One region of the Arthrobacter ginsengisoli genome, then DNA from elsewhere that is predicted to be linked to it. Evidence: riboswitches for the same ligand, from Rfam matches in the RefSeq annotation. Region 1 holds a riboswitch; the other holds the start of a gene.

Region 1 (15,226 bases):
GGCTTCTTCGCTGATGACTTCCGGATGCAGCGGAATCCGGCCGTTCGGGGTGTAGAAGGTCTGCCCGCGGCGGCGCGTCTCGGCGTCGAGCGCCCCGCCGGGGGCCACAAAGGAGGGGACGTCGGCGATCGCGTAGAAGACCTTGTAGCCCTCGCCGGAACGGTCGATGAAAAGGGCCTGGTCCAGGTCGGTGGAGGACGCCGGATCGATGGTCACGAACTCGATATGGGTGAAATCCAGCTCCGGCAGCTCGTGCCCGGCGACTGCCTCCTTGGCCTCCCGGAGCGCGTCCTCGGGGAAGGGCCCCGGCAGTTCCAGCGTCGTGCGCAGCGCGTTGAGGGCCTCGGCAAGCTGGTTCTTCTGCTGGTGGACGCTCGGGGTCAGGCGATGATGGGACACGAAAATCAGATTAGCTTCATTTGCGCCATTAGTCTTGGATCATGAGCACATCGCCGGCTGATCCCGCCAGTTACTACAGCTTCCTCAGGGATCTGCTGGGCGTGATCGCCTATGGCGAGCTGTCCGCGTTCGAGCGGCTCTCTTCCGACGCACGGTATTCCCCCACGCTGCACGACCGTGCGGTGCTGGGCCGGCTCGCCGTGATCGAGTTCCGGCACTACGAGCTCGTGAGCGCCAAACTCGACGCCATGGACCAGGACGTTGAGGCTGCCATGCTGCCGTTCCAGCCGTCCGTGGACCACTTCCACGAACGCACCCGCCCCGCGGACTGGTACGAATCCCTCATGAAGGCGTACGTGATCGACACCGTGTCCGCCGACTTCTACCGCGCCATTTCCCGCTACGTCGATGCCGGGACCCGGGCCCTGGTGGAGCAGGTCCAGGCCGATGAGGGGGCCACCGCGGTGCTCCGCGATCGGCTCAGGACGGCCCTTGCCGACGACCCGCGGCTGGCCTCGCGGCTGGCGCTGTGGGCCAGGCGCCTGCTCGGGGAGGCCCTGACCCAGGCGCAGCGGGTGAGTTTTGAGCACTCGTTCGTCGGCGGCCTGATCGGCGCGGATGAGGAACGGTCCGAGGAGCTTGTCCGCGGGATGATGGCGGAAGTGGCGGCGAACCATTCACGCCGGATGACAGAACTCGGTTTGACCGGCTGAGTCGGGGGACCGGGCTCAGTTCCCCGCGGCGTCGAGTGCCGCGAGCAGGGCTCTGGCGGCGCCGGCCGGATCGTCGGCCTCCGTGATGGCGCGGACCACCACGATCCGGCGCGCCCCGGCGTCCACCACCTGCTCCACATTTCCGAGGTCGATGCCCCCGATCGCGAACCACGGCACCACGTCCGCCCCGGCACCGTCCCGGTCCGCGGCCCGGCGGATCGCGTCCGCCGCGTGGCGCACCAGTCCGAGCCCGACGGCGGCGCGGCCCGGCTTCGTCGGAGTGGCCCAGACCGGTCCGACACAGAAGTAGTCCAGGCCGTTGCGGCCGGGGGACGCGGCGATGGCTGCGTCCACCTGCTCCGGGCTGTGGGTGGACAGCCCGATCACGGCGTCCTGGCCGAGGAATTTCCGGGCGGCTCCGAGGGGGATGTCCTTTTGCCCGATGTGGAACACCGGAGCGCCCGAGAACGAGGCGAGGTCCGCCCGGTCGTTGACGGCCCAGAGCCGGTCATGGCGCCGGGCCGCCTGTTCCAGGACTGCCAGGTACGCCAGTTCCTCGGCCGCTTCCAGTGACTTGTCGCGCAGCTGGATGATGTCGACGCCGCCGGCAAATGCCGCGTCCACGAAGTCGGCGAAGTCCCCGCGGTCCTGGCGGGCATCGGTGCAAAGGTAAAGGCGGGCAGTGGTGTGGAGGGCATCCGGGCTCATGGGTCCAGCCTAGTTCCTCTAAACTGGGCAAGTACCGCGGGAGCCCGCCGCGTCCGTCCACGCCCTTGGCGTCCGGCACCGGCTGGCTGAGAGGGCATCAGAGCCGACCGCTTGACCTGATCCGGTTAGTACCGGCGTAGGGAAGGAATCCTTTTGGACGAGACCTCCGCCCGCGGCGTGGCCGCGGGCACCGACGCAGCGGCAGCTGCAGCCGCTGATGACGCCGCAGCCGGCCCATGTTACGACGTCGCCGTGATCGGCGGCGGCGTCATCGGCCACGGGATCGCCTGGGCCGCGCGCCGCTCGGGCCGATCGGTCGCCCTGATCGACGACGCCCCCGGAAGCGGCGCCAGCTGGGCCGCCGCCGGCATGCTCGCCCCGGTGAGTGAACTTCACTACCAGGAGGAGGCCCTCCTGGAGCTCATGCTGGAGTCCTCCCGCCTCTGGCCGGCCTTCGCAGCCGGACTGGAGCCCGGCGGGGCCCCGGGAACGGACACCGGCGCTGTCGATGGCCCCGGCACGGGATACCTCACGACGCCGACCCTCGCCGTGGGGGCCGACGCGGCGGACCGCCGGGCGCTCACGGACCTGCGCACCGTCCAGCAGTCGTACGGCCTGGCCGTCGAGCCGCTGACGGTCCGGGCGGCTCGCGGCCGGGAGCCACTGCTGAGCCCGGGCATCTCCTGTGCCTTCGACATTCCCGCCGACCACCAGGTGGACCCGCGCCGGCTGCTCGCCCGGATCGGGGAACTCCTGGCCGCGGACACTCAGTCCCACACCATTAACAGGCGGGCCGCCGGGCTGCTCCGGGAGGACGGGCGGGTGGCTGGCGCCAGTCTCGCCGGCGGCGGCTCCGTCCGGGCCCGCGAGACGATTGTCGCCAACGGCCTCGGCGCCGCCGAGCTCGACGGCCTGCCGGAGGGGCTCCGGCTGCCGCTGCGGCCGGTCCACGGGGACATCCTCCGGCTCCGCGTGCCGGAGAAACTGCGGCCGCTGCTGACCGCAACGGTGCGGGGACTCGTCCGCGGCGTGCCGGTTTACATCGTTCCCCGGCAGGACGGCACGGTCGTGATCGGCGCCACCGCGCGGGAGGACGATCTCGGTGGCGGCAGCCGGGCATCGGCCCCGGCCGGCGGGGCCGTGTCCGCCGGCGGCGTCTACCAGCTGTTGCGCGACGCCCAGCAGCTGGTCCCCGCGGTCGCCGAACTGGAACTGCTCGAAGCCACCGCCCGGGCCCGGCCGGGGACCCCGGACAACGCGCCGCTGCTGGGCCGCGTGGCGGACCAGCGCAGCCATGGGGACGTTGCGGGGCTGATCATCGCCACAGGGTTTTTCCGGCACGGAATCCTGCTCACGCCCGCCGCCGCGGAGATCTGCCGGCAGCTGCTGGACGGCGTCGCGGACCCCCGCTGGGCGCGCTTCCGGCCGGACAGATTCGCTGCCGGTCCCCGTGCCGCAGGCACCGGGGGCAGCAGCACCAGGAGCAACAACACCACGAACAACGGCGCGCCGGCCGCCGGACCGCGGAGCACGCCATCCCGGAACACCCCTTCCACCCCCGAGCACAGCAAGGAAACGCTATGAATATCACCCTCAACGGAACCGGGCGCACGCTCGCCGACGGCGCCTCCGTGGGCACCCTGGTCAGCCAGGTCACCGGCCGGCCGCTGGCCCCGAACGGCCAGTCTGCCGACGGCATCAAACTCGGGGTCGCGGTGGCCCGCAACGCTGAAGTGGTTCCCCGCAGCCAGTGGCACGGCACCGCGCTCGCCGACGGCGACGACATCGAACTCGTCACGGCGGTGCAGGGAGGATGAGCAGCATGGCGAACGCCACAGCGTCGGCCCCGGAAGCTTCCCCCGCGGCAGCGGACCCGTTCACCGTCGACGGCGTGCAGCTCGGGTCGCGCCTGATCATGGGCACCGGCGGGGCGCCGAGCCTGGACGGGCTGGCGGCCGCGCTGCTGGCGTCCGGCACGGAACTGACCACGGTGGCGATGCGACGCTACTCGCCGGCGGAGGCCGGGTCGCTGTTCCAGCTGCTGCTGGAGAACAATATCCGGGTGCTGCCCAACACCGCGGGCTGCTTCACCGCCAAGGACGCCGTGCTGACTGCCGAGCTGGCCCGCGAAGCCCTCGAAACAGACTGGGTGAAGCTGGAAGTGATCGCAGACGAGACCACCCTGCTGCCGGATGCGGTGGAACTCGTCGAGGCCACGGAGCAGCTCGTCGGCCGCGGATTCAAGGTCTTCGCCTACACCAATGACGACCCGGTGCTGGCCCTGCGGCTCGAGAACCTGGGCGCCGCCGCGGTGATGCCGCTGGGAGCGCCGATCGGCACGGGGCTGGGCATCCTGAACCCGCACAACATCGAACTGATCGTCTCGCGTGCCTCGGTGCCCGTGGTCCTCGACGCCGGGATTGGCACCGCCTCCGACGCGGCCCTGGCCATGGAGCTTGGCTGTGACGCGGTGCTGCTGGCCACCGCCGTAACCCGGGCGCAGCATCCGGTGCTGATGGGGGAGGCCTTCAAGCACGCGGTGATCGCCGGTAGGCTGGCAAAGAGGGCCGGCAGGATCCCTCGCCGGGAGCATGCGCTGGCCTCCTCGGCTATGGAGGGCCGGGCCGAATTCCTTTAGGCAAAGGAGCCTGCCATGGCAGCCACGGAGGACATCCTCAACGAGGGCGAGGTCGAAGCGGCCCTGACCGGGCTGCCGGACTGGCGATACCAGTCCGGCGGTCTCGTCACGGTCTATAAAGTGCCGACGGCGGCCGCGGCGCTGGAACTGATCGCCGCCGTCGGACGCCTGGCCGAAGAACAACACCACCACCCGGATCTGGACTGGCGCTACAACCGGGTCTTCCTCCGGTACAGCTCCCACGACGCCGGGGGCGCCGTCACGCGGCGGGACGTCGCGGCCGCAACGGCCGCCGGCGCAGCCGCAGCGCGGATCGGCGCCACCGCCGAGCCCGGCCGGTCCCGGACCGGCTAGTAGCGCAGGATGGCGGTGAGCCGGGCGGTGTCGCGCCGGGTGCGGGTCTTGCCCAGGTAAAGCACCGCCGCCACGGCGGCGGCGGTGCCGAGGACCATGGGCAGCACCCACGGAATCCAGGTCAGCCCGGGCTGGTAGCCCAGCCCTGCCGCGATGAAGATGATCCAGCTCAGCATTCCGACGGCCAGTGATATCCCCGCCGGCACCGCGATGCCGTATTTGGCGTGCCGCTTGTCATTGGCCCAGACCACAAAGCCCGCGGCCACGGTCACCAGGGCAACCACAATCAGGGAAAGCATGTTCGGACTCCTCGCCGGTCGGGGGACCGGTGCGGCCCGAAGGCCGGCACCGGGTAAGGGCTAGAGCGCGCCGAAACCGACGCGGCGGGCTTCCTGGGCGCCGATTTCAACATAGCCCAGCACGTTTGCGGGAATGATGATCAGGCGGCCCTTTTCGTCCGTTAGGCGCAGCTCCGTTCCCTTCGTGATGGATTCGCCGACCACCTTGGCCACGGCGTCGGCGTCCTGGGCCGATTCCAGGACAATTTCGCGGCCGATGTTCTGTATGCCGATCTTTACTTCCACTGCAAGGCCTCCCAGCCAATCAAAGTTCTCTTGGGTGTCATGTCTATTTGTAGTCTAGGTTTCCTTGGGGAAGCGGGAGATTCCGCGCCAAGCTAAACGGTAGATCAGATCGCTGGCCACATCGAGGTCAAGATTGCCGTCGGTTTCCAGCCAGTACCGGGCGCTGACCTGGGCCATTCCCGCGAGTCCGCGGCCCAGCAGCTGGGACTCCAGCTCGGGCAGCTTCGTGTCCTCCGCGATGACCCGGGCGACGGCGTTGGCGAAGGTCTTGTTGAAGGCCTCCAGCCGGGCGCTGACGTCGGCGTCGTTGACGAGGTCGGACTCGAAGACAAGGCGGTGGGCCTGGTCGTCGCTGGCGATGAAGCGGAAGTAGGCGCGCATGACGGCCTGGACGCGCTCATCGTTGTCCGTGGTGGAGTTGAGGGCACCCAGCAGCAGCGCGATCAGTTTGCTCAGCTCGTTGTCCAGCAGGGCCAGGTACAGCTCGCGTTTGGACGGGAAGTGCTGGTACAGCACGGGCTTGCTCACGTGCGCCGTCTCGGCGATTTCGTCCATCGCGGCCCCGTGGTAGCCGTTGGCAACGAAGACTTCCTGGGCCGCTGCGAGCAGTTGCGCCCGGCGTTCATCGCGGGGCAGCCGCGCCGAGCGCTGCCCGCTTCGTGCGGGCACCTCCGTCGCCTTTCCGGCATTTCCCCGCTCAACCGGTGCCTGATGAACCACTGTGGGCCTTCTTTCGCTTGCTGTTACGTCCACTTTACGTGCCGGTAATATGACCTGGCGGCATCTTCGGGCATAGATTGAAGTATGGCTTCCAAGTTCCCTCCCAACTCAGCCCCTGCAACCCCGGAAAATGCGACCGCGGCGCCCGGGCCGCTGGTGGAGCCGGCCGACGGCTTGAGCCCGGATGAGGTGGAACGCTACTCCCGGCACCTGATCATCCCGGAAATCGGGGCGATCGGGCAGCGCCGCCTGAAGAACGCCAGGGTCCTCGTGATCGGAGCCGGCGGCCTCGGCTCTCCGGCGCTGCTGTACCTGGCCGCCGCGGGCGTGGGCAAGCTGGGAATCATCGACGACGACACGGTGGACCTGAGCAACCTCCAGCGTCAGGTCATCCACGGCGTCGCGGACGTGGGCCGGCCCAAGATCGAGTCCGCCCGCGATGCCATAGCCGCCCTGAACCCGCTGGTGGACGTCCGGCTGCACCAGGTCCGGCTGGACGCCTCCAACGCCCTGGAACTCTTTGCCGGCTACGACCTGATCCTCGACGGCGCCGACAACTTCGCCACGCGGTATCTCGTGAACGATGCCGCGGCGATCCTGGGCAAGCCCTACGTCTGGGGTTCGATCTTCCGCTTCGACGGGCAGGTCAGCGTCTTCTGGGAAAAGCACGGACCGACCTACCGGGACCTGTACCCGGAAGCCCCGCCGGCAGGATCTGTTCCCTCCTGCGGGGAAGGGGGAGTGTTCGGGATGCTCTGTGCCGCTGTCGGCGCGCTCATGGTGACGGAGGCCGTGAAGCTGATCACCGGCGTCGGCCGCTCACTGCTGGGCCGCGTGGCGCTCTTCGACGCCCTCGGCGGGACCTGGCGGGAAATCCGTGTCTCCCGCGATCCCGAGGCGGAGCGGATCACGGAGCTGACCGACTACGAGGCTTTTTGCGGCATCACCCCCACCACGGACGCCGGGACCGAACATACCGTGACGGCTACCCAGCTGGCCACGATGCTGGCCTCCCGCACGGCCGGGCTCAAGGACTTCCACCTCGTCGATGTCCGGGAGCCCGGGGAGCACGAAATCGTCCGGATCGACGGGTCGGAGCTGATCCCGCAGGGCCGGATCCTGGCCGGCGAAGCGTGGCAGGAGCTGCCGCAGGACATGGACATCGTGTTCCACTGCAAGGCCGGAACGCGTTCCGCGGCCGTCCTCGCCGCCGCCAGGGCAGCCGGTTATGAACGCGTCAGCCACCTCGACGGCGGAATCCTGGCCTGGGTGCGCGACGTCGAGCCCGGCAAACCGGTCTACTGACCGGATGAGCCTGAAGTAAACCTGCTGCGCAAAGGCCGGTGACATGAGCGATGACGCGAGCGTGACCCCGCAGCACAAGATCGGTTCCGGCTTCGGCCGGGACTCAACGGCGGCGGAGGTTTTGGCGGGGATCGACCTGCGGGGGAAAACCGCCATCGTCACCGGCGGCTACTCCGGTCTGGGACTGGAAACCGTCCGGGCGCTGGCATCATCCGGCGCCGTGGTGGTGGTGCCGGCCCGGCGGCCCGCACAGGCCCGCGAAGTGCTTGCGGCGGCGGGAATCCCTTTCGGGACAGCCGACGGCGAGGTGAGCGTCGGCGCGCTCGATCTGGCAGACCAGTCCAGCGTGAAAGAGTTCGCAGCGACGTTCCTGGGCTCTGCGGAAACCGGCGGGGTTCGTGGCCTGGACATTCTGATCAACAACGCCGCGATCATGGCCAGCCCTAAACGCCGCGTGGGTCCCGGGTGGGAGTCGCAGTTCGTCACAAACCACCTGGGACATTTTGCCCTCACCAACCTGCTCTGGCCCGCGCTGGCTGCCGGCTCCGGGGCCCGGGTGGTGTCGCTGTCTTCCACCGGGCACAAGCTCTCGCCGATCCGCTTCGATGACATCAACTTCGAGACCGGCTATGACAAGTGGCGCGCGTACGGGCAGGCCAAAACGGCGAACTCCTTGTTTGCCGTGCAGCTTGACCTACTCGGCAGGGACTTGGGGGTGCGTGCCTTCGCGGTGCACCCGGGCGGCATCATGACGGAACTTCAGCGCCACCTGCCGCGGGAAGAAATGATCACCGCCGGCTGGATGGATGAGGAGGGCAGGGTCGACGCACGGTTCAAGACCCCCGCCCAGGGGGCGGCGACGTCTGTGTGGGCGGCGACCTCTCCGGCGCTTGAGGGCATGGGGGGCGTCTACTGTGAGGACTGCGACATCGCGGACCCCACCGTGGCGGGATCGCCGGAGGCTCGGATCCGCGGTGTGGACGCCCATGCGGTGGACCGGGCTGACGCCGCCAGGCTCTGGGCGCTGTCTGCCGACCTGACGGGGATCAACGCCTTCGGCAGCTAGGGCCGTGTGTCATCACCTTGGTCGGAATTCCGCGCTGGAACGGGACGGGACTTAGCCGGTCAGGCGTAGTGCAGCAGGAAGTGTTCCAGGATGCTGGCTTCGAGGGGTTCTTGCCAGCCAGGATCGTCCACCTTTGCGGCGGGCACTGCGTGCCCGGGCGTGAGCAGGTGCCAGTCCGGGAAGGGATCCGGGGGAAGTTCCTGTTCCTGTTTCTGTTCCGGATCCTGGCCGGGGTCCGGGGGGAGGCCGCGGTCCGGGGCTGCGTCCATGTGCGCGTCGGGGTTCGGGTCCGGGTATGTTTCCAGGAGGCCGGGTGGCCAGTGGGGTGGTTCCCAGTCCTGCTGTTCGCTGGGGTAGTGCCGGCCGGACGGGGAGGTCCAGCCGGGCGGGGCGTTTTTGCTGGCCCCGGCCGGTGTCCAGGTTGAGCTGTGTTTGAGCCGGTGGTGCTTGGGGCAGGGTTGGCCGAGGTTGGTGATGCCGGTGGTGCCGCCGTGGGCCCAGGCCAGGAGGTGGTCGGCGTCGTTGTCCAGGGAGTGGTTGTTGCAGCCGGGGAAGGGGCATCGGCCGTCGCGGAGCTGGAGCCAGTGCCGCTGGGCTGTGGTGAGGCGGTAGCTGGTCCGGCCGATTTCCAGCGGGGCCCCGTCCCGCGGGTCGGTCAGGACCCGGTAGAAGGACCCGGCGCCGCCGGCGGTGAGGCGGCGGGCCATCGAGGGCGGGATCGGCCCGTACCCGTCCAGGGTGGCCGGTTCCTCCCCGGCGCCCAGCAGCGACAGGACCGGGACGGTGACCAGGACCTGCGCCCGCGGCGACGGCACACCCCCGCCCACGCCCTCTCCATCAGTGCCGGTGGTGAGGAGCCAGGTCGCGGCGGCATCGGCGCGGAGCTGGGTCAGGGTGCGGGCCTCGGTGGGGCCCTGCAGGGCGCGGGCGGCCGCGGTGGTCCGGTCCCAGATCCCGGCGGCGGTGTCGGCCGGCAGGTAGGCGGAGAACCAGGCCATCCCGTCCCGGTCCGGGCGGTATTCGACCCGCCGGTCCGCGGCACTCTTGGTGTGGCGGGTTTCGATGCTGACCGGGTGGTGGCGTTCGCGCCAGGCGCGGGCCTTGGCGCGGAACCGTCCCGGGACGAGGTCCCCGGCCGGGCACCCGCGGGCCGGGTCCGGTGCTGCGGGGTCCAGGAAGTGCGCCTCGAGCGCGGCCGCCCCGGCCGGGTCCAGGCCCGTGGTTTCGGCCACGAGGATCCGGGCGTGGGCCCAGGAGATCGTCCCGGCCGTCAGCGCCGCGAGGGTCAGCGGCAGGCCCTGCGTGAGGTCCTGGCAGTCGGACAGGAACGCGCCGGCGGTCTGTTCGCTGACGGTCAGGACGCACGCGACTTCGGCCCTCACGGCCATTTCCTGGCAGGTCGCGTCGTGCGGTGACAAGGCCGGGGGCGCCAGGGCTTCGGTGGCCTGCAGGTAGCCGGCGGCCAGCGTGACTTTCAGCGCCGCGGTGCTGGCATCCAGCCGGGCCGCCAGGGCCATGCCGTCCAGGCAACCATCCGCCAGCACCCGCAACGGATCAGTGTGCTCCGCGCCGGACGGATCAGCCGGGTCCGAGCTGGAAAGTTCAGTAGGGTCGGCGCCGGACGGATCGGCATGGTCCGCGGCGGCGTCGGCGAAGGCGGTCAGCGCGGCAGCGGACGCGGCGACGGCCGCCAGGGCCTCCCTGCACTCCGCACTCCACGCTGTGCTTTCCATAAACCCAGTAAAACAGGTGGCTCCGACAACTTAGGGCCCAGCGGCGGCGCCGTCGTCGACTGCCGTCGAACCGGCCGCCTGCACCCGCGGCGCTTACCCTGCACCCATGAGCAGCAGGACCTTCAGGGGAAGTTCCGTCCGGCGGGAAGCGCTGTCTACGCGGTTTCCCGCACACCGTCCGCTGCGGGACGTTCCTCGTGCGCCACCGGGCATCCGGCGTCGGGGGTTTTTGCCGCCGGCGGTTCGACCGTGATGCCGTACAGCGCCTCCAGGGCAGCCACATAGTCTTCCTGCTGGCCGTTGGCGGCCAGCTCGCGGGCCCGGACCGTGGGGACGTGCAGCAGCTGCTTGACCATCCGGCGGAGCGCGAATTCAACTTCCTCGGCCGCGGCGGTGCAGCCGTGCCGGGCCCGGACCTTTTCCATTTCCGCGTCGAGCACATTCATGGTGTGCCGGCGCAGGGCGACGATTGCCGAGTCCACCGAGCGGGCCTCGCGTTCCTGCTCGAAGGCGCTGGCCGCACCGGACACAATGCTGCTGGCCTGGGCCAGCGATTCGGCCTGTTCCTGCGGGGCCGCCAGCCGGACCGATTCCAGCGTGAGCAGTTCGACGCCGTCGAGTCCTCCAACGGCGGGATCAAAATCATGGGTGAGGGCCAGGTCGATGGCGATCAGGGGCTGGGCTGAGTCCGCCCGGACCTTGGCCAGTTCGGCGGCCTCGACACGGGTGTCCGCGCCGCTGCAGCCGATCATCACGTCGGCAGCGGCGACGGCGGCCGCAAGGCTTTCGCCGTCCAGCGCGGTCCCGCCACGGGTGGCGACGAAACCGGCGGCGCGGCCGGAGGACGAGTAGACGGAGACGTCCGTGCAGCCGCGTTCGCGCAGCAGCGACATGGTGGCGCCGGCGTAGGCGCCGGTGCCGAACACCACGACCTTCTTGGTGGACCAGTCGGGATCCTCGGAGAGCTCCGTTGCGAGGTCCAGGGCAACAGAGACGACGGAGAGGCCGCGGGCGCCGAGGGCGGTCTGGGCGCCGACGTCCTTGGCAGTCTTCGACGCCGCCTGGAACAGCCGGACAAGGCCGGAACTGGCCGTACCCTCGTGCTGGGCGGTAATCAGGGCCCGGCGCACCTGGCCCGCGATCTCGCGTTCACCGACGACGGCGGAGTCCAGGCCGGAGCTGACCGAGAACAGGTGCCGGGTGACGTCCGGGCCGGTGCGGGTGTTGAAGGAACTCGCGACAAGCTGTTCGTTGAGCCCGGTGGATCCGCTGAGCTGGGCGATGAGGGCAGCGCGGGCGTCGTCGACATCATCCGCGCGGGGCGCTTCACCGTAGATTTCGAAGCGGTTGCAGGTGGCAAGCACAATGGCACCCGCCACGGCCGGCGACCCGGCGAGGGCGGATGTGGCGAGCTCTGAAGCGCCGGTGCTCAGTTGAGCAACGGTCTCGAGATCGATGTCGGCGTGGGTCGCCACCAGAGAAAATAGAACCACAGCAGGACAATCATAGCTTTTTCGTCCCCCTGTAGAACAACTGGCAGGCATGGGACAGCACACACCGGCCTGTGATTCCCGCCACCGCGGGGTCCCGGCCGCGCTCCTGCCCGTGTCGGTGACAAGCTGTCGTTATCTTTTGGGACCGATTTTCGGCACAATCGAAGTCATGACTCCTCGCACTGCGGCAACTCCTGAAATCTCCGGCCTCGACGCCGGGCACCCGCTGATGGACGGCCGCACGGCGGATTCCCCGCTGATCACCGCCTACCGCGGCGGCAAGCCCTCCCGCCGTCCGGTCTGGTTCATGCGCCAGGCCGGCCGCTCACTGCCCGAATACCTCAAGGTGCGCGAGGGTGTTGCGATGCTCGATTCCTGCCTGCGCCCCGAGCTGGCCTCCGAGATCACCCTGCAGCCGGTCCGCCGGCACGACGTCGACGCCGCCATCTTCTTCTCGGACATCGTCATTCCGCTCAAGCTGGCCGGAGTCGGCGTGGACATCGTTCCCGGCGTCGGTCCCGTGCTGGACAGGCCGGTCCGCACCGCGGCCGATGTCGCCGCCCTGCCCCAGCTGACCTGGGAGGCCCTGGAACCGATTCGCGAAGCGGTCCGGCTGACCGTGGCCCAGCTGGGAAAGACCCCGCTGATCGGTTTCGCCGGCGCGCCGTTCACGCTCGCCGCGTACATGGTGGAAGGCAAACCCTCCCGTGACCACCTCGGCCCGCGCACCATGATGCACGCCGATCCTGAGACCTGGACCGCCCTGGCGAACTGGGCCGCGGACGCCTCGGGCATGTTCCTTCGTGCCCAGCTGGAAGCCGGCGCCTCCGCCGGCCAGCTCTTCGACTCCTGGGCGGGCTCGCTGGGCCTGGCCGATTACCAGCGCTTCGTTGCGCCGGCGTCGTCCCGTGCCCTGGACCATGTCCGGCACCTTGGCGCACCGCTGATCCACTTCGGTACCGGCACTTCGGAACTGCTCGTCGCGATGCGCGACGTCGGCGTCGACGTCGTGGGGGTCGACTACCGGCTGCCGCTGGACGAAGCCAACCGCCGCCTCGGCGGCACCGTTCCGCTGCAGGGCAACATCGACCCGGCCCTGCTCTCCGCCCCGTGGGAGGTGCTGGAGGCCCACGTCCGTGAAGTCATCGCCGCCGGCGCCTCGGCCCCGGGCCACGTGCTGAACCTCGGCCACGGCGTCCCGCCGCAAACCGACCCCGAGGTGCTGACCCGCGTCGTCGCACTCATCCACTCGATCTCCCCGGAGTAGGGGGCATGGAGGCAGCCGGCGGGACCGCGGCGCGGACCGCCGTGGTGGTCGGCGGCGGGATATCAGGCCTCCTCGCCGCCCGCGAGCTCGCCCGGGCCGGCGTTCGGACCACGGTCCTGGAGGCCTCCGGCGAGTGGGGCGGCTGCGTCGGCAGCCACGTGGTGGCCGGCCTGACGTTGGACAGTGGCGCCGAGTCCTTCGCGACCCGCTCCGCCGCCGTGGCGGACCTCGCCGGCGAGCTCGGCCTGGCCGGCGCGATCGTTGCACCCAATCCCGGCGGCGCCTGGGTCCAGCTGCCCGACGGCCCGCGCGAACTTCCCCGCACCGGGGTTCTCGGCATCCCGGCCAACCCGTGGGACCCGGAGGTCCGCCGCTCCCTGGGCCTCCCGGGTTCGCTCCGGGCCTCGCTGGACAAACTGCTGCCCGCCTCGCTGGGCACCAGGGCCGAGGCCACGAGCGTCTCGACGCTCGTCCGGGCACGGATGGGGCGGCGCGTGCTTGAACGGCTGGTCGCACCCGTTGTCGGCGGCGTCCACTCCGCTGACCCGGACGTCCTTGACATCGACATGGTGGCCCCCGGCCTGCGCGCCGGGATCCGGCAGCACGGGTCCCTCGCCGCCGCCGTCGCGGCCCAGCGCGGCGCCCAGCGTCAGGGAACCCGGCCCGGGGAACAGCCCGCCGGGCTGCAGAAGGCCGGCTCCGCCGTCGCCGGGCTGCACGGAGGGATGTACACGCTCATCTCCGCTCTGCTTGCCGAGCTGCGCGGCCAGGGGGTGACGCTGCTGGGCGGCACCCGGGCCGACTCCGTGGAACGCACGGCCGACGGCTGGCGGGTTTCCGCCGGCGGCACCGCGTACGACGCCGGGCTCCTGGTCGTCGCCGTGGAAGGCCCGGCCGCCGTCGCGCTGCTCGCCGGCGCGCTGCCGGAACTTGCCGCCCGCCGGCCCGAGGCCGGACCCGACGTCAGCCTGGTCACGCTTGTGGTCGATCTGCCACGGCTCGACGCCCGGCCGCGCGGAACCGGCGTCCTGGTCGCACCGCAAAGCCCGGGCATCCAGGCCAAGGCCCTCACCCATGCCACCGCCAAATGGCGGTGGCTGGCGGATCAGGCCGGCCCCGGCACCCATGTCCTCCGGCTGTCCTACGGACGAGGTGATGCCCGGCACGGGGCCAAGCCGCGGCTGGAGCCCCGCACCGATGACGAGCTGCTCGCTGCTGCCTTGAAGGACGCGTCCGCCCTGCTGTCCGTTCCGGTCACCGCCGCGGACGTGGTGGGCTGGGACGTCGTGCGCTGGGGCGGCGCACTGCCCTTCGCCTCGCTCGGGCACAGGCACCGCGTCGCCGACGTGCGGCGCATCTGCGCGGCGGACGGAACCCTGATGGTGGTGGGCGGCTGGCTGTCCGGCAACGGCCTCGCGGCGATCGTTGCCGACACCCCGCAACAGATCCGTCACCTGCTGTCCTGAAGGGTGCGGGGGTCCGCAATCCGGGCACGGTTCCGGCGCCATTGCCGGACCCGTGCGCGGCGCGGGATACCCGGAAACTGGCCGGATCCGCAAATTTTCCCCCGCGTCTGTTGGCGGCTAGGCTCGATGACCATGGTTACGCACAGGTCCCACGTCCAGAACACGCCTGCCGGCCGCCATGGGGGGCTTCGCCGCGGCACGGCAGCAGCCGCGCTCGGAGTGGTGCTGGCTCTCGCCGCGGGCGCGCCCGCCTCGCACGCAGCCACCGGTGTTTCCGCTCCCGCCGCAGGACCTGCCGCAACGGACGTGCTGTCCATTGACCTCGACACCCTGATGGACGGCCTGCTCGCCCCGTCGAAGCGGCCCACGCCGAGTCCCTCGCCCTCGAGCCCCTCACCGCAGCCGACGCCCACCGAAGAACCCGACGAGCCGGAGCCCAGCCGCAGCCCGAAGCCCACTCCGACGCCGACCGCCACCCCGGCACCCGTGGCACCCCCGGCACCCGTGGCACCCCAGCCCGGCGCGCCTGCTGCGCCCCAGCCGGCACTGCCCGCGGCGCCCGCCGCAGGAGCACCCGCCGCCGAGGCCCCGGCAGGGACCGGTGCCGCCACACCGTCCGGGACGCCGACCGCTGCTGAAGCCTCGACGGCGCCGTCGAACACGGCCTCAGCCGCCCCAACAGCCACCGGCGGCCCGGCAACGGCGTCCGCCAAGCCCCGTTCCGGGAGCACTTCGATGGAGGCAACGTCAACACGCGAGCCCATTGAAGCGTCGCCGTTG
Region 2 (15,226 bases), on a different contig from region 1:
CGCGCACTGGCGGTCGTGGCCGCGATCGGAGCCGCCTCGATGGCCGGCATCCCGCCGCTGGCCGGCTTCGTCGCGAAGGAATCGGTCTTCGAAGCGTTCGTGCACTACAGCACCGACGCCGCCAGCCCATGGGGGCTGGTGATCCTGGTGGGCGTGGTGCTGGGATCCATCCTGACCTTTGCCTACAGCGCACGGTTCATGTGGGGCGCCTTCGCCGTCAAACCCGGCGTCGAGACCACCCCCTTCAAACCGATCCAGCCGGCCTTCCTGGCCGCCCCCGCCGTCCTGAGCCTGCTGACCATCGTCTACGGACTGTGGCCGGCGCCGGTGGACGCGTGGATCCAGCCATACGCGGCGCTGTTCGTGCCCGCCGGCGAGGACCCGGCGGCCGCCACCGGGCACCTGGCGCTGTGGCACGGACTGACCCCGGCCCTGGGGCTGACCGCGATCACCTTCGCCCTCGGCCTGGTCATGTTCTACACCCGCGACGCCGTCGCCCGGCTCCAAGGCCTGGTGCCCGCCTGGATCGACGGCGACCGAAGCTACCAGTTGACGATCGGCGCGCTCGACGACACCGCCGTCTGGATCACCGGACGGACCCAGCGGGGTTCGCTGTACTTCTACCTGTCCGTCATCCTCACCGTGGCGTTCGTCCTGCCGCTGACCGCGCTGGTGCTGGCGGACCAGCCGCTGCCCGCAGATCTCTACTTCATCGACCCCAACGCCCCGCTGCAGATCGTCGTGGGCGCCGGGATCGTGATCGGCGCCCTGGCCGCCGTGCGTGCCAACAAACGCTTCCTGGCCGTGCTGATGGTGTCCGTTACCGGCTACGGCATCGCCTTGATGTTCGCGCTGCAGGGCGCCCCGGACCTGGCGCTGACCCAGATGCTGGTGGAAACCATCATCCTGGTGGCGTTCGTCCTGGCCATGCGGAGCCTCCCCGCGGAACTGCGTGACCGCACCGGCGGGAAATATCGGGTGATCCGCGTGATCATCGGCGCCGGGTTCGGCATCACCATGGTGTTCGTCGCCATCTACGCCCTGGGCGCCCGGGTGGCGGCCCCCGTCTCGCTCGAATTTCCGAAGCTGGCCTATGAAGGCGGCGGCGGGCTGAACATCGTCAACGTCACCCTGGTGGATATCCGCGCCTGGGACACCTTCGGGGAAATTTCTGTGCTGGCGCTGGCAGCCACCGGCGTCGCCAGCCTCATTTTCGTCCGGGGCAGGGGGGACCGGATCCAGACTTCCGCCACTGTGGAAGAAGGCTCCGTCGGGCGCCGGCAGCCGAGCCGCAACGCCGGCCGTGGCCATACCCGCGACGCCGCCGCGCTGGCCATGAGCCGCCGCTTTGCCGCCTCCAGCCGCGACGAGTGGCTGGTGGCGGGGCGGACCCTGGCGCCGGAACGCCGATCGATCATCTTCGAGGTGGTCACCCGGCTGATTTTCCACTCCATGATTGTCTTCTCGATCTACCTCCTGCTGGCCGGCCACAACCTCCCCGGCGGAGGCTTCGCCGGCGGGCTCACCGCCGGCCTGGCCCTCACCATCCGCTACCTGGCCGGCGGCCGTTTCGAGTTGCGCGAAGCCACCCCGGTCAGTGCCGGCGCCCTGCTGGGCATTGGCCTCGCCACCGCTGCAGCCTCCGGCGTGGCGCCGCTGCTGCTGGGCGGCCAGGTCTTCCAGACCGCCATTCTGGAGTTCTGGCTGCCGGTTTTTGGTGACGTCAAGTTCGTCACCTCCACCATCTTCGACATCGGGGTGTACATCGTCGTCGTCGGCCTGGTGCTGGATGTGCTGCGCAGCCTGGGGGCCGAAATCGACGAGCACTTCGAGGAACACCCGGCAGAACCGTCCGACGAACAGGAAGCCGGCGGAATCGCGGCCGAAACCACAGCCAAGGGGAAGGCATGAGCGTCAATCTGACACTGCTGACCGTGATGGGTGCACTATATGCCTGCGGCATCTACTTGATCCTGGAACGCAGCCTCACCCGGGTCCTGCTGGGCCTGATGGTGCTCGCCAATGCCACCAACCTGCTGATCCTCGCCACCGGGGGGTACGCGGGCCTGGCACCGTTGTTCAACAAGGACACCGATCCCGGGGAGTACAGCGATCCGCTGCCGCAGGCCCTGATCCTCACGTCGATCGTGATCTCCTTCGCCGTCACCGCGTTTATGCTCGGCATCATCTACCGCACCTGGGTGCTGGCCCGCCAGGACGAAATCCAGGACGACGCCGAAGACCGCCGCGTTGCGAAGACCCCCAGCTTCGACGCCGAGGACGACTCCGTGATTCCGGTGGAGACCTCCGAATTCCCGTTGACCATGCTCGGCACGGACGGCCAAACGGTCTCCGACATTCCTGCCGGGGCCGGCGCCACTGTGAAGGTTGCCGACCGCACGCTCGACGCCGAGGCGGCCTCCTCGGAGGAACAGCCCGGATCCCTGAAGGTCACGCCCCCCAGCAAGGAAGGAGGCGGACAGTGAATATTGCCAGTTTCGCCCCGCTCGCCGTCATCCTTCCGCTGCTCGGCGCCGCCCTGACGTTCCTGCTGGTCCGGAATTCCCACGCCCAGCGGATCGTCAGCATCGTGCTACTTGCGCTGACCCTGCTGCTCGAGTGCTGGCTGCTGGCCTCCGTCTGGGAGGGCGGCACCGCCGCGGTGAACATCGGCGGATGGCTCCCGCCGTGGGGGATCGTCATGGTGGTGGACCAGTTTTCCTCACTCATGCTTGTGGTGTCATCCTCGGTGAGCCTTGCCGTGCTGATCTACGCCACCGGGCAGGGCATGGCCGACGGCGACCAGGACGCCCCGGTTTCGATCTTCCACCCCACCTACCTGATCCTGGTGGCCGGCGTGTCCAACGCCTTCCTGTCCGGGGACCTGTTCAACCTCTATGTGGGCTTCGAGATCCTGCTGACCGCCAGCTATGTCCTGATGACCCTCGGCGGGACGGGGCCGAGGATCCGGGCCGGTGTGACCTACCTGGTGGTCTCGGTTGTGTCCTCAGTCCTGTTCCTGATCGCGATCGCGATGATCTACGGGGCCACGGGAACCATCAACATGGCCGATCTCGCCATCAAGCTCGCGGACCTGGACCAGGGCACGCAGAACCTGCTGCACGTGATGCTGCTGGTGGCCTTCGGGATCAAGGCCGCCGTGTTCCCGCTCTCCTTCTGGCTGCCTGACTCCTACCCGACGGCGCCGGCCCCGGTCACTGCCGTGTTCGCCGGCCTGCTGACCAAGGTGGGCGTCTACGCCATGGTCCGGACCGAAACGCTGCTGTTCCCCGGAGACACGTTCAACTCCCCGCTGATGGTCGCCGCCCTGCTGACCATGCTGGTGGGAATCCTGGGTGCGCTGGCCCAGAGCGACATCAAACGATTGCTGTCCTTCACCCTGGTCAGCCACATCGGCTACATGGTGTTCGGCCTGGCGATGTCCTCGGTGGCCGGGCTGGGTGCCGCGGTTTTCTACGTCGCCCACCACATTACGATCCAGACCAGCCTGTTCCTGGTGACCGGCCTGATTGAACGCCGCGGCGGCAGTTCCTCGGTGGACCGCGTCGCCGGCCTGGCAAAGCTCTCACCGCTGCTGGCAGTGCTGTTCTTCATCCCGGCGATGAACCTTGCCGGCATCCCGCCGTTCTCCGGCTTCCTCGGCAAGGTCGGCCTGCTGCAGGCCGGCGTCCAACTCGGAACCCCGCTGGCCTATGCGCTGGTGATCGGCGGCGTCCTGACCAGCCTGCTGACCCTGCTGGCCATTGCCAGGGTCTGGAACCGCGCCTTCTGGCGCAAGCCCGAGGACGCCGAACACCCCGATCCGGTGCTGCTGGCGGACCCGGAGGACTCGGCCAGGGGCGATCGGGCCGGCAAGACGAATGTCACCCTGCTGCCGCGCACCATGGTGGGGTCCACACTGGGCCTGGTCATCTTCGGTATCGGCTTAACGGTCTTCGCCGGGCCGCTGTTCAAGGTGGCGGACCAGTCCGCCGTCGAGATGCTGGACCGGACCTCGTACATCCGCGCGGTCCTCGGCGTGGAGGCGCCGGTTCCTGCGATCTCCCAGCCTGATCCGGACACCGGCGGCGTTCCGCCGGCCAGCGGGCAGGAGCGCAAATGAGCCGGAAACGGATCTCCCTGCGCCAGGAACTCCCGCTTCTGGTCTGGCTGGTGATGGTCTGGGGCGCGCTGTGGCAGAACTTCAGCCCGGGGAACCTGCTCTTCGGCGCGCTGATCGCCGTCGTGGTGGCCCGGCTGTTCTACCTGCCGCCGGTGGAGCTCGGCGGCCGCTTCAACGTCCTCCGGGCGCTCCTGTTCGCACTGTCCTTCCTGGCCAAGGTCGTGACCGCCAGCTTCCAGGTCCTGTTCCTGGCCCTCTCCAAAGGCCCCAGGGTGATCAGCGCCGTCGTCGCCGTCCCGCTGCGGAGCCACTCCGACCTGCTGGTGACGGCGACGGGGCATGTGACCGCGCTGATCCCGGGGTCGCTGGTGGTGGAAGTGGACCGTTCCACCTCCACCCTCTACATCCACGGCATCAATGTCCGCAACGCGGAAGATGCGGCTCAGCTGCGCAGCAACGTCCGCGCGACGGAGGCCGGGCTGATCCGGATCATGGGCACCAAGGCCGAACTGTCCGCTCTCAAGCAGGAGGTGGGGTCATGATGCAGCTTGTCCTGACCGTGACGACGGTTGTGCTGTCCCTGGCTGCCGGGGGAGCGATCATCCGGATCGCCCGGGGCCCGTCGCTGCTGGACCGGGTGCTTGCCGCGGACGTGCTGCTGGCGATCGTGGGAGCGGCACTGTGCATCGACATGGCCGTCAACCGGCACCTGAACAACCTCATGCTGCTGGTGGCGGTATCCCTGATCGGGTTCGTCGGCTCCGTCACGGTGGCCCGCTTCGTAGCCGACCGTCGGGAGAAACCGCGTGAATCCTGAGACATTTTCCGGTGATGCCGTGATCGACGCCGTCTCGGCGGTCTTTCTGGTCGTCGGCGCCCTGATGTCGCTCGCCGCGGCGGTGGGACTGCTCCGCTTTCCGGACCTGATGACCCGGATGCACGCAGCCACCAAGCCGCAAGTGCTAGGGCTGTTCCTGCTGCTCGTCGCGCTGGGCCTGCAGATGCGCACCTGGTGGGTCTGGCCGGTTCTGGTGCTGGCCTGGATCTTCCAGCTGCTCACCGTGCCCGTGTCGGCCCACATGGTGGGCCGGGCCGGGTACCGCACCAAGCACCTGCACCCGGAGCTGCTCAGCACGGACGAGCTGGAGGCCGTGGTGCAGCAGGCGGCGGGTACGCGCGGCTTCACCGACGACGACGACGGCGTCACCGACGGGCGGTGAACGCTAGACGATGTCCTGGGACTTGGCGTAACGCGTGATCGCGCGCTGGGTGCCGCGGTTGGCGAGGACCTGGATGATGGCATTGACGGAAGCCGAGATCAGCGCGAAGGTCAGGGCCGAGCGCAGCGTGGTGGGCACATCGTCGTCGTCGCCCTTGGGCGGCCTGGTGCCCGTGGATTTCTCCCAGACCGTGTCAACGACTTTGGTGCCGACATAGCCGGCGAGCAGGCTGACGCCGGTGCCGAGCAGTTTGATGAGAATGTTCATTCTTCGGACTCCTTGCGGGAGGAACAGGGCTGCCCCTAGCCTAGCGCCCGACAGGCTGGCCTAGCGTCCCGGCGTCCCGGGGCGGCCGAGGATTTCGGAGAGGGCTTCCACCACCAGCTCATGGTCGGCTTTTTGCGGCAACCCCGATACCGTGACGGTGGCTACCATGCCGGTCCCGCGCACGTAGATGGGGAAGGCGCCGCCGTGGGCGGCAAACTCTGTCTGGTCGAACCAGGCGTTGTCCTCGATCCGCCCGCCGGCAGCCCGGGCACGAAGGCCCACCAGTAGCGACGGGACTTCGTAGCGCACGGCCGTGCGCTGTTTGGCCCTGATCCAGCGTTCGTTGTCCGGGGTGGCGCCCGCCAGCGCCGCGTGGAAGAGCACCTGCTCACCTTTGGTGATGTCGATGGCAATCGGGTGGGAGCGCTGCCTGCCGAGTTCGACCAGGCGGAGGCCGAGGTCCAGGGCGTCGTCCTTGCTGAAAGACGGGAACTGCAGCTCGTCGATTTCAGCCAGGATGCGGCCGATGAGCGCCGCCAGGGATCCGTGCGGCTGCTCGTCGGCGGAGTCCGGGTCGTAGCCGGGGGAAGGCGCTGCTGAATCGGTCAAGGTTTTCGGCTTCCGTTAGTCGGCCGCCGGGAGGCGGCGTCCGGTGTTCCCATTGCCTAGCCGACTCTACCAAGCAGTGCGTTCTCCGGTCACCGGCTCCGCAGCCCGCGGATTGTGACGGCTGCCCCGGAAATCACGGCCTGACAGGTGTAAACTGGGCCACGCCCATAAGGGCGATATTAAATACGACAGGGGAGCGCCGCCGTCGGGCATCACCGGAGGAATCCGGGGAAACCGCAGGTGGGCGCTGAGAGTGCGGACAGCCGCAGACCCTCGAACCTGATCCGGTTAGTACCGGCGCAAGGGAGTCGAGTTCTCAGAGGGCCCGGAGTGGCGGCGGAAGCCGCGGACCCGGGGCACTCTCCCCTCCTGTTCCTCAGGAGGACGACATGACTGATACATCTGCACGGCAGACGCTCACCGGACGCAGCTACAACTGGCGTGTGGTGGACATAGTGGTGGCCGCGTTGATCGCGGTGGCCGGTGGCGTGATCTTCTGGGCCTGGTCCCAGGGCGCCAACCTCATTTCCGCCCCGGTCAACGCGTTCTATCCGCCGTTGACCGGGCTCTATGCCGGCGGCTGGATGATTCCGGCGGTGCTGGGCATGCTCATCATCCGCAAGCCGGGCGCCGCGCTGTTCTGCGAAACCGTGGCAGCTACCGGTGAGCTGATCATGGGCTCGCAGTACGGCACCACGGTGCTCATTTCCGGCGTTCTGCAGGGCCTTGGCGCCGAACTGGTCTTCGCCGCGTTCATGTACAAGAAGTTCAACCTGCCTGTATCGCTGCTGGCCGGGGCTGGTGCAGGACTGTTCTGCGGGCTGAATGATTCGTTCCTGCCGTGGGGCTGGAACATCGCGTACGCCGGCGGCGACAAGTTGGCGTACATCATCTTCACCGCCATCTCGGGCGCCGTGATCGCCGGCGGACTGTCCTGGCTCGCCACCCGGGGCCTGGCCAGGACCGGGGTGCTGAGTTCCTTCGCCTCCCGCAAGGCGGCCACGGAGCCCGTTTTCTCCTGATGCCCGCCGACCACGGAGTGCGCCCAGCCACGGTCACCGCGCGGGGCTGGGGCTGGCGGCACGCCGGCAGGCCCAGGCCCGCCGTCAGCGGCTTGGACCTGGACATCCGGCCCGGGGAGCGGGTCCTGCTGCTGGGCCCCTCCGGCGCCGGTAAGTCCACGCTGCTTCATGCCCTCGCCGGGGTGCTCGGCGACAGCTCCGCCGGGGCCGCTGGCAGTGCACCGGCGGACGCCGAGGACGCGGACGAGACGGGCAGCCTGCTGATCGACGGCGCCCCGCCCCGGGCCCAGCGCGGCCGGGCCGGACTGATGCAGCAGGACCCGGAGACCCAGGTGGTGCTCTCGCGCCTGGGCGACGACGTCGCCTTCGGCGCCGAAAACCTGACCGTGCCCCCGGCTGACATCTGGATGCGGGTGGCCGAAGCGCTGGAGGACGTCGGGCTGGGCAGGCTGCCGCTGGACCACCCGACGTCGTCGCTCTCCGGGGGCCAAAAGCAGCGGCTGGCGCTCGCCGGCATCCTGGCGATGCGCCCGGGGTTGATCCTGCTCGACGAACCCACCGCCAACCTGGACCCGGCCGGTGTCCTGGAAGTCCGCGACGCGGTCGGCCGCTGCCTGGCCAAGACCGGGGCCACCCTGGTGGTGGTGGAGCACAGGGTCTCCATCTGGAAGGACCTCGTGGACCGGATTGTGGTGCTGCAGCCCGGATCGGCCACGCACTCGGCCGTGCTGATCGATGGGCCGCCGGACCGGGTTTTGGCTCAGGCACGGGACATGCTCACCGCGGCCGGGGTCTGGGTTCCCGGGTACGTGCCGCAGACCCGGCCCCGGGGCACCCGGACCGGCACCCCGGCCGCCGGCCCCGGCGGTGCCGCATCTGCGGGGCAGCTGCTCTTGGCGGCTGAGGACCTGGCCGTGTCACGCGAACGGCCGCGGCGGGCGGGACTCCGCGGAGGTTTCCGCCCGGTCCCGCCGGAGCCCGTGCAGTCCGCCATCACCGCCCAGGTCCGCGCCGGGGAGGCGCTGACCATCACGGGCCCCAACGGCTCGGGGAAGTCCACTTTCGCGCTGACCCTCGCCGGCCTGCTCGCACCGGTATCCGGCCGGGTTTCCGCCACCCTGGACCTCAGCGCCGGCGCCGGAATCGATCCCTACAAGTGGAAGGCGCAACAGCTGATCGCCAGGATCGGGACCGTCTTCCAGGAACCCGAGCACCAGTTCGTCACCGGCCGGGTGCTCGACGAACTGATGTTCGGGCCCCGGCACCTGGGCCGCGGCGGGGACCGCGTGGACGAACTGCTGGAGCGGCTTCGGCTGACGGAGCTGGTGGATGCCAACCCCTACACGCTCTCCGGCGGGGAAAAGCGGCGCCTGTCGGTCGCGACTGTCCTCGCCGCCCATCCCCGCGTGCTCGTCCTGGACGAACCCACTTTCGGCCAGGACGCCAACACCTGGGCCGAACTCGCCTCGTTCCTCTCCGAACTGCTCGACGACGGCACCGCCGTCGTGTCCGTGACGCACGATGCCGAATTCAGCCAGGTCCTTGGCGGCACCGAGCTGAGCCTCCGGGCCCCCGAACACCGGGAACCGGAAGGTCTGGAACCGGGCCGCGAAGAAGGGAAGATCAAGGCATCATGAGGCAGGAACTGACCTTGCGCGGCAACCATGCCGTGCTGACCCGGGCCAACCCGCTGGCGAAGTTTGCCGCCGTTATGCTCGTCACGATGGTCTTGGCGCTGTCCATCGACTGGGTGTCCGCCTCGGTGGCGCTGACCTTCGAACTGGCGCTGCTTCCGCTGGCCGGGCTGACCGTCGGCTTGCTCTGGCAGCGCGGCTGGCCGCTGATCCTGGCCGCGGCGCTGGGCGGCTGGAGCACCACGATCCTGGCGCCGGACAGCGGCAGTATCCTGCTCGACGCCCGGATCTGGTCGATCAGCGAGGGATCCCTCGAACTCGGCCTGGGCTTTATGCTCCGCGGCCTGGCCATCGCGCTGCCGGCCGTATTGCTGATGAGCTGCACCGACCCCACGGATCTGGCGGACGCCCTCGCGCAGAAGGCGAAACTGCCGCACCGCTTCGTCCTCGGGACACTGGCCGCGATGCGGCTGGTGGGGCTGATGGCCGAAGAATGGCAGACCATCGGGATGGCGCGCCGCGCCCGCGGCGTGGGCTCGCACGGGAATCCCCTGCAGCGGCTGCGCGCCACCCTGGGTCAGAGCTTTGGGCTGCTGGTGCAGGCCGTCCGGCGCGCCTCCAGGCTCGCCGTCACCATGGAGGCCCGGGGCTTCGGCGACGCACCACGGACCTGGGCCCGGAAGTCGGCCTTCAGCGGACTGGATGCGTGGGTCTTCCTGGGCGGGCTGCTGATTGCGGGCGCCGCCGTCGCCTCGGCCCTGGCGGCGGGGACCTGGAATATGGTCTTCCTCGCGCGGCAGTAGCGCGGGTTATCGCACGGCGCGGGTATTCCTGTGAGACTGGCGGCACTCCGGCGGAAATGTCGGGGGTTAATAACTCATGCGTGATATTTTCGTCGGATGACTCAAGAGACTGCTGAACACGTTGGCGCCCTGCTCCGCGCCGCCCGCGGCGAGAAGGGCTGGACCCAGGGGCGGCTCGCTGCCGAGCTGGGAACCAGCCAGAGTGCCATTGCCCGAATGGAGCAGGGCAAGCAGAACCTGAGCCTGAAGATGATCCAGCGGCTAGAGGCGATCTTCGGCCGGAGCATTGTCAAGGTGGGACGGCCCGCCATGACGCACCTCCGGGTGGAGGGCGGCCGCACACTGTCCGGCTCCGTCGACGTCAACAGCAGCAAGAACGCCGGCGTCGCCCTGCTGTGCGCCAGCCTGATCAACCGCGGCACCACCACACTGCGCAGGCTGGCCCGGATCGAAGAAGTCAACCGGATCGTCGAGGTGCTGACCAGCATCGGCGTCGAATGCACCTGGCTCAACGCCAACGATCTGCAGATCCGCCGCCCCGCGGCCCTGGACCTCGACTCGATGGACGTCGAGGCAGCCCGCCGGACCCGGAGCGTCATCATGCTGCTGGGCCCGCTCCTGGACGAAGCCGGTGAATACCGGCTGCCCTACGCGGGCGGGTGCGACCTTGGCACCCGCACCGTGCAGCCACACATGCAGGCGCTGCGCCAGTTCGGCCTCAGCGTTGATGCCAAGTCCGGCTTCTACGCCGTGCAGGCGCCGCCATCGGACGGGCACGACCGCTCCTTCGTGCTGAGCGAACGCGGCGACACTGTTACCGAAAACGCCATCATGGCCGCCGCCCACCGCAGCGGCACGACGATCATCCGCAACGCCAGCCCCAACTACATGGTGCAGGACCTCTGCTTCTACCTGCAGATGCTCGGCGTCGAGATCGAGGGTGTGGGAACCACCACGCTGAAAATCACCGGCCGCCCCGCAGTCGACGCCGACATCGAGTACTTCCCCTCCGAAGACCCGATCGAGGCGATGAGCCTGATCACCGCCGGCATCGTCACGAACTCGGAAGTCACCATCCGCCGCGTCCCGATCGAATTCATGGAAATCGAGCTCGCGACGCTGGAGCAGATGGGCCAGCGGCTGGAAGTCTCCGACGAGTACCTGGCCCGCAACGGGCGCACGCGGTTGGTGGACGTCACCACCAGGACCTCGGAACTGCGCGCCCCCGAGGATAAAATCCACCCGATGCCTTTTCCCGGGCTGAACATCGACAACCTGCCGTTCTTCGCGGTCATCGCCGCGAATGCCCACGGCCAGACCCTGATCCACGACTGGGTCTACGACAACCGCGCGATCTACCTGACCGAGCTGAACAAACTCGGCGCCCAGGTACAGCTGCTGGACCCGCACCGGATCTATGTCAACGGGCCCACGAAATGGCGCGCGGCCGAAGTGGGCTGCCCGCCGGCCCTCCGCCCCGCGGCGTGCCTGCTGCTGGCGATGCTCGCGGCCCGTGGTGTCTCGGAACTGCGAAACATCTACGTGATCGAGCGCGGCTACGAGGACCTTGCGGAGCGGCTCAACACCATCGGCGCGAAAATCGAGTATTTCCAGGACTGAATCCTCTCCGAGCCTTTCGGCGGTTCCTGTCGCACAATAGAAACATGCGGACCTTCGGCGTGGAGGAAGAACTGCTCATAGTGGATCCCGAAACGGGGATGCTGCTGGCCCTTGCCGACCTCATGTTGCCCGGGCTGGTGCCGCCGAAGCTGGACGACGCCCAGGTTCTCGCGGGGCAGCAACCGGTCCACGACGGCGGTGCGGACTTCAGTTACGAGCTCAAGCTCGAGCAAATCGAAACCCAGACCCGGCCATGCCTGGACTACCAGGAACTTCTCCGGCAGCTCAGGCAGGCCCGGGCACTGGCGGACCACGCCGCCCGCGAGCACGGCGGCCGCGTCGCGGCCCTGGCCACCTCTCCCCAGGGCGCCGCCACGCACCTGACACCGAATCAGCGCTATCTGACGATGCAGCAGCGCTTCGGGCTCACGGTCCGGAACCAGCTGACCTGCGGCCTGCATGTCCACACCTTCGTGGAGTCCCCGGAGGAAGGCGTGGCCGTGATGGACCGGATCCGGGACAAGCTGGCCGTCCTGATCGCCCTCAGCGCAAATTCCCCGTACTGGAACGGTGCGGAGACCGGATTCGAAAGCTACCGCACCCAGGCGTGGAACCGCTGGCCCGGTTCGGGTCCCACCATGATCTTCGGCAGCCTGCCGGTCTACCGGCGGCTGGTGACCAGGTTGGTGGAAAGCGGCGTCCTGATGGATGAGGGGATGGTCTATTTCGATGCCCGGCTGGCCAGGCTCCATCCCACCGTGGAGGTCAGGGTTGCAGACGTCTGCCTGCGGGCCGAGGACGCGGCCCTGATCGCCGTAATCGTGCGCGCCCTGGTCGAATCGGCGTCGCGGGAATGGGACGACGGCGTCGACCCCGCCCCCGTGCCCACGCTGCTGCTGCGGATGGCCGCCTGGCAGGCCAGCAACTGCGGACTGCGCGGGGAGCTGCTGGACTTCGGAACCTTCACCCCTGCCCCGGCCGCCGATGTGGTCCATGCCCTGGTGGACTTCGTGGCCCCCGTGCTTCAGGAGCAGGGCGAGCTGGAGCTGGTGCGGGAGGGCGTCGACAGGATCCTGGCGGAGGGCACCGGCTCGCAGCTGCAGCGGGGGCCGTTCCGGTCGGGCGGGCTGGCCGCCGTCGTCGAAGAGGCCGTCGAAGTGACCACGCGGGGGGGCGCCACCGGGAACCCGGCTCAGGAGGTCCCGCTGCTGGGTCGGGTCCGCCGCGGCTGAGCCTCACAGCACCATGCGGCAACTGAATTGACTACGCCGCCGGAACCGCCGGCGGACCATATCGGGCCCGCAGCGGAACGGCGGCCTCCACCAGGATCCCGCGCAGCCAGTCCTTGAACGGATCCTCCGCGAGCCACGGGTTCCAGACCATGTCGATGCCCAGGGTCTGGATCGGGAAGGGAAACTCCTCCATCCGCAGGTCGAAGCGGCCCTCGAATTCCAAGCCGACCTGATACCGGTGGACCGCCACCCCGCCCGCCCGGGCGATCAGGTGCGGAATGAACAGGTAGTCGGACACGCGCTGGCCGACCGTGTACGGCACCTTGTGTTGGTCGAGGATCTCATACGGCCGCAAACGTTCCGGGGACGCGTCCAGAACCACGTGAGGTACGATTTCCAGCAGCTCCAGCGCATTGGCATCCCGCGGTGAGTCCCACGACGTGACGACGACCCAGCGGTCGTCGTACAGGCGCTCGCGCGGGTGCGGCGTAGCGAACGTCTCGGGAAGCAGGATGACGTCCGCCGCATCCTCGGCAAACACCGCGATGGTCGCGGAGGACGTAGTGCGCAACCGCAGGACCGTGTTCGGCGCACGCTCCGCCAGCAGCCGGGTGATGGTGCTGCCGATGACGAACGCGGTGCTGTTCGTCATCGCCACGGTGATCAGCCGGCTGTCGGTTGCGGGGTCAAACGGCGCGGCATTGACGAGCCGGGCCGTCTGCGTGAGCGTCTGCCGCAAGGCCGGCAGGAGCTCCGCGGCACGCGGCGTCAGGACCATTCCGCGCCCCTGCCGCACGAGGAGTTCGTCATTGAACATGCGCCGCATGCGCGTCAGCCCGTGGCTCATGGCCGGCTGCGACAAGCCGATCCGGCTCGCCGCGTTCGTCACCGACCGCTCGTCCAGCAGCGCCAGGAGCGGCACCAGCAGGTTGAGGTCGACTGAAGCCAGCCGGGCCAACTCACCGTCCATCCCCGACCCTTCCTCGTTGCTAGGCATAACTCGCAGTTTAGCAATTCATTCATGCGGTGCATATGAACGATGAGCATTATTCATTTGTCGAACGTCCCGCCTGCTGGAAAACTCGTTTACACCCTGGTTGTGACCCCCGCCACCCGCTGCATTCAGTATTCAAAGGAGAAAGCCATGAAGATTGTCCTAGATCGACCGCGCTGCGAAGGCCACGGGCTCTGCGAGGAAGCCGCACCACAGCTGATGCACCTCGACGACCAGGGCGAACTGGTGCTGGACATCGAGACGGTCGGTGACGATCTTGAACCGGCGAAGGCCGCGGTTCGCGTCTGCCCGGTTGCCGCGCTGCGGCTGGTGTGACCATGCGGCTGAAACGCATCGTCGTCGTCGGAAATGGCATCGCCGGGCTCACCGCGGGCGACTCCCTGCGGGCAGCCGGTTTCGACGGCGAACTGACCATCGTCGGCGATGAGCACCATGCGCCGTACAGTCGTCCCGCCCTGTCCAAGGCTGCCCTCCTGGACCCCGAAGACATGACCTCCCATCAGCTGCCTGCATCGACCCACGAGGCGCAGGAGATGCTGGGCCTCAGCGCGACTCGGCTCGATGCCGACCGGAAGGTGGTGCACCTCGAGGACGGCAGCGGCCTCCCGTTCGACGCCGTGGTCATCGCCACCGGCTCCCGGGCACGCCGCCTGGGCAGCGGCGCAAATGCCAACCCCTGCGCCGACGAACTGACACTGCGCAACCTTGAGGATGCGCTGGCGCTGCGCCGCCGGCTGGTGCATAAGCCGTCCGTCGTCGTCATTGGCGGCGGTGCCCTGGGGATGGAGATTGCCTCCGGCTGCCTGTCCGTGGGCTGCGAGGTGACCCTCGTGGCGCGTGATCGTCCGCTGACCAAAGCGCTGGGTCCGTACCTGTCCGACGTATTCCTGGCCGCTGCCCGCGGCCAGGGGCTCAGGCTGGCGCCGTCCCACGCGGTCGAACTGCGCAGTACCGGTGGACTCACGGCCGGCGGGCAGACGCTGGTTGTGCTCGCCGACGGTTCAACCATCGCGGCCCAACTCGTGGTCAGTGCTGTCGGGGATGCCCCCAACATCGAGTGGCTGGCCTCAAGCGGTCTGCTGGCCAACGGCCGGCTCGAAGTCGACAGCCGCGGGCGGGTCCGGCCCGACATCATCGCCGCGGGGGATGTGGCCGCGTTCCCGACCAGGCGCGGCCTGCACCGTGTTCCGCTGTGGACCAGCGCCATCGAGCAGAGCAAGGCCGCGGCGCTGGCGCTGGTGCGGGGCGATGACGCGCCGCAGCTGGACTTCCAGCCCTACTTCTGGACCGAACAGTTCGGGCTCAGCCTGAAGGCGAGCGGTTTCCTGCCCCTGGCCGGTGCACCCGAATTCCTCGACGGCGATCCCCGCCACGGACCTGCCATCATGCGCTGGTCCCACCGGGACGGTTCGGGCACCGCCGTCGCGGTCAACAAACGGATCCCAATTCCTAAGCTGCGGCGTCTGAGCGAATCCGCTGCCGCACTGGCATCGCCCGCTGCCTGACGTCAGCGGGAGGGGGAATGGCGCCGGCCGCCTTAGACCTGTTTGAGCGACTGGTCGAGGTCGCGGATCAAATCATCGAGGTCCTCCAGGCCCACGGAGAGACGCACCACGCCGTCGCTCAGCCCGATCGCCGCCCGGCCCTCCGGGCCCATGGCGCGGTGCGTCGTGGTCGCGGG

The links. A riboswitch is a leader RNA that binds a small molecule or an ion and turns the genes downstream of it on or off. The one in region 1 is predicted to bind thiamine pyrophosphate.
Region 2: another riboswitch for thiamine pyrophosphate. It lies ahead of J2X01_RS13955 (ECF transporter S component); the one in region 1 lies ahead of thiO (glycine oxidase ThiO).

Annotation. Positions count from the first base shown of each region.
Region 1 covers NZ_JAVDVQ010000005.1:185,881-201,106, forward strand. Annotated here, with positions in the region: gene J2X01_RS08120 (RNB domain-containing ribonuclease) at 1-399, opposite strand, end outside; gene J2X01_RS08125 (ferritin-like fold-containing protein) at 441-1,112, shown strand; gene thiE (thiamine phosphate synthase) at 1,128-1,820, opposite strand; TPP riboswitch at 1,847-1,981, shown strand; gene thiO (glycine oxidase ThiO) at 2,073-3,404, shown strand; gene thiS (sulfur carrier protein ThiS) at 3,401-3,637, shown strand; gene J2X01_RS08145 (thiazole synthase) at 3,643-4,458, shown strand; gene J2X01_RS08150 (4a-hydroxytetrahydrobiopterin dehydratase) at 4,474-4,812, shown strand; gene J2X01_RS08155 (hypothetical protein) at 4,809-5,111, opposite strand; gene J2X01_RS08160 (DUF3107 domain-containing protein) at 5,172-5,396, opposite strand; gene J2X01_RS08165 (TetR/AcrR family transcriptional regulator) at 5,451-6,065, opposite strand; gene moeB (molybdopterin-synthase adenylyltransferase MoeB) at 6,201-7,421, shown strand; gene J2X01_RS08175 (SDR family NAD(P)-dependent oxidoreductase) at 7,465-8,487, shown strand; gene J2X01_RS08180 (HNH endonuclease signature motif containing protein) at 8,547-10,220, opposite strand; gene J2X01_RS08185 (glutamyl-tRNA reductase) at 10,376-11,713, opposite strand; gene hemE (uroporphyrinogen decarboxylase) at 11,883-12,980, shown strand; gene hemG (protoporphyrinogen oxidase) at 12,986-14,446, shown strand; gene J2X01_RS08200 (hypothetical protein) at 14,579-15,226, shown strand, end outside.
Region 2 covers NZ_JAVDVQ010000011.1:119,016-134,241, reverse strand. Annotated here, with positions in the region: gene J2X01_RS13995 (Na+/H+ antiporter subunit A) at 1-1,911, shown strand, start outside; gene J2X01_RS13990 (Na(+)/H(+) antiporter subunit C) at 1,908-2,486, shown strand; gene J2X01_RS13985 (Na+/H+ antiporter subunit D) at 2,483-4,123, shown strand; gene J2X01_RS13980 (Na+/H+ antiporter subunit E) at 4,120-4,665, shown strand; gene J2X01_RS13975 (MrpF/PhaF family protein) at 4,662-4,940, shown strand; gene mnhG (monovalent cation/H(+) antiporter subunit G) at 4,930-5,343, shown strand; gene J2X01_RS13965 (DUF4235 domain-containing protein) at 5,347-5,610, opposite strand; gene J2X01_RS13960 (heme-degrading domain-containing protein) at 5,671-6,219, opposite strand; TPP riboswitch at 6,400-6,543, shown strand; gene J2X01_RS13955 (ECF transporter S component) at 6,609-7,241, shown strand; gene J2X01_RS13950 (ABC transporter ATP-binding protein) at 7,241-8,878, shown strand; gene J2X01_RS13945 (energy-coupling factor transporter transmembrane component T family protein) at 8,875-9,678, shown strand; gene J2X01_RS13940 (UDP-N-acetylglucosamine 1-carboxyvinyltransferase) at 9,775-11,298, shown strand; gene J2X01_RS13935 (glutamate--cysteine ligase) at 11,343-12,530, shown strand; gene J2X01_RS13930 (LysR family transcriptional regulator) at 12,562-13,527, opposite strand; gene J2X01_RS13925 (ferredoxin) at 13,675-13,860, shown strand; gene J2X01_RS13920 (NAD(P)/FAD-dependent oxidoreductase) at 13,863-15,050, shown strand; gene J2X01_RS13915 (O-succinylhomoserine sulfhydrylase) at 15,083-15,226, opposite strand, start outside.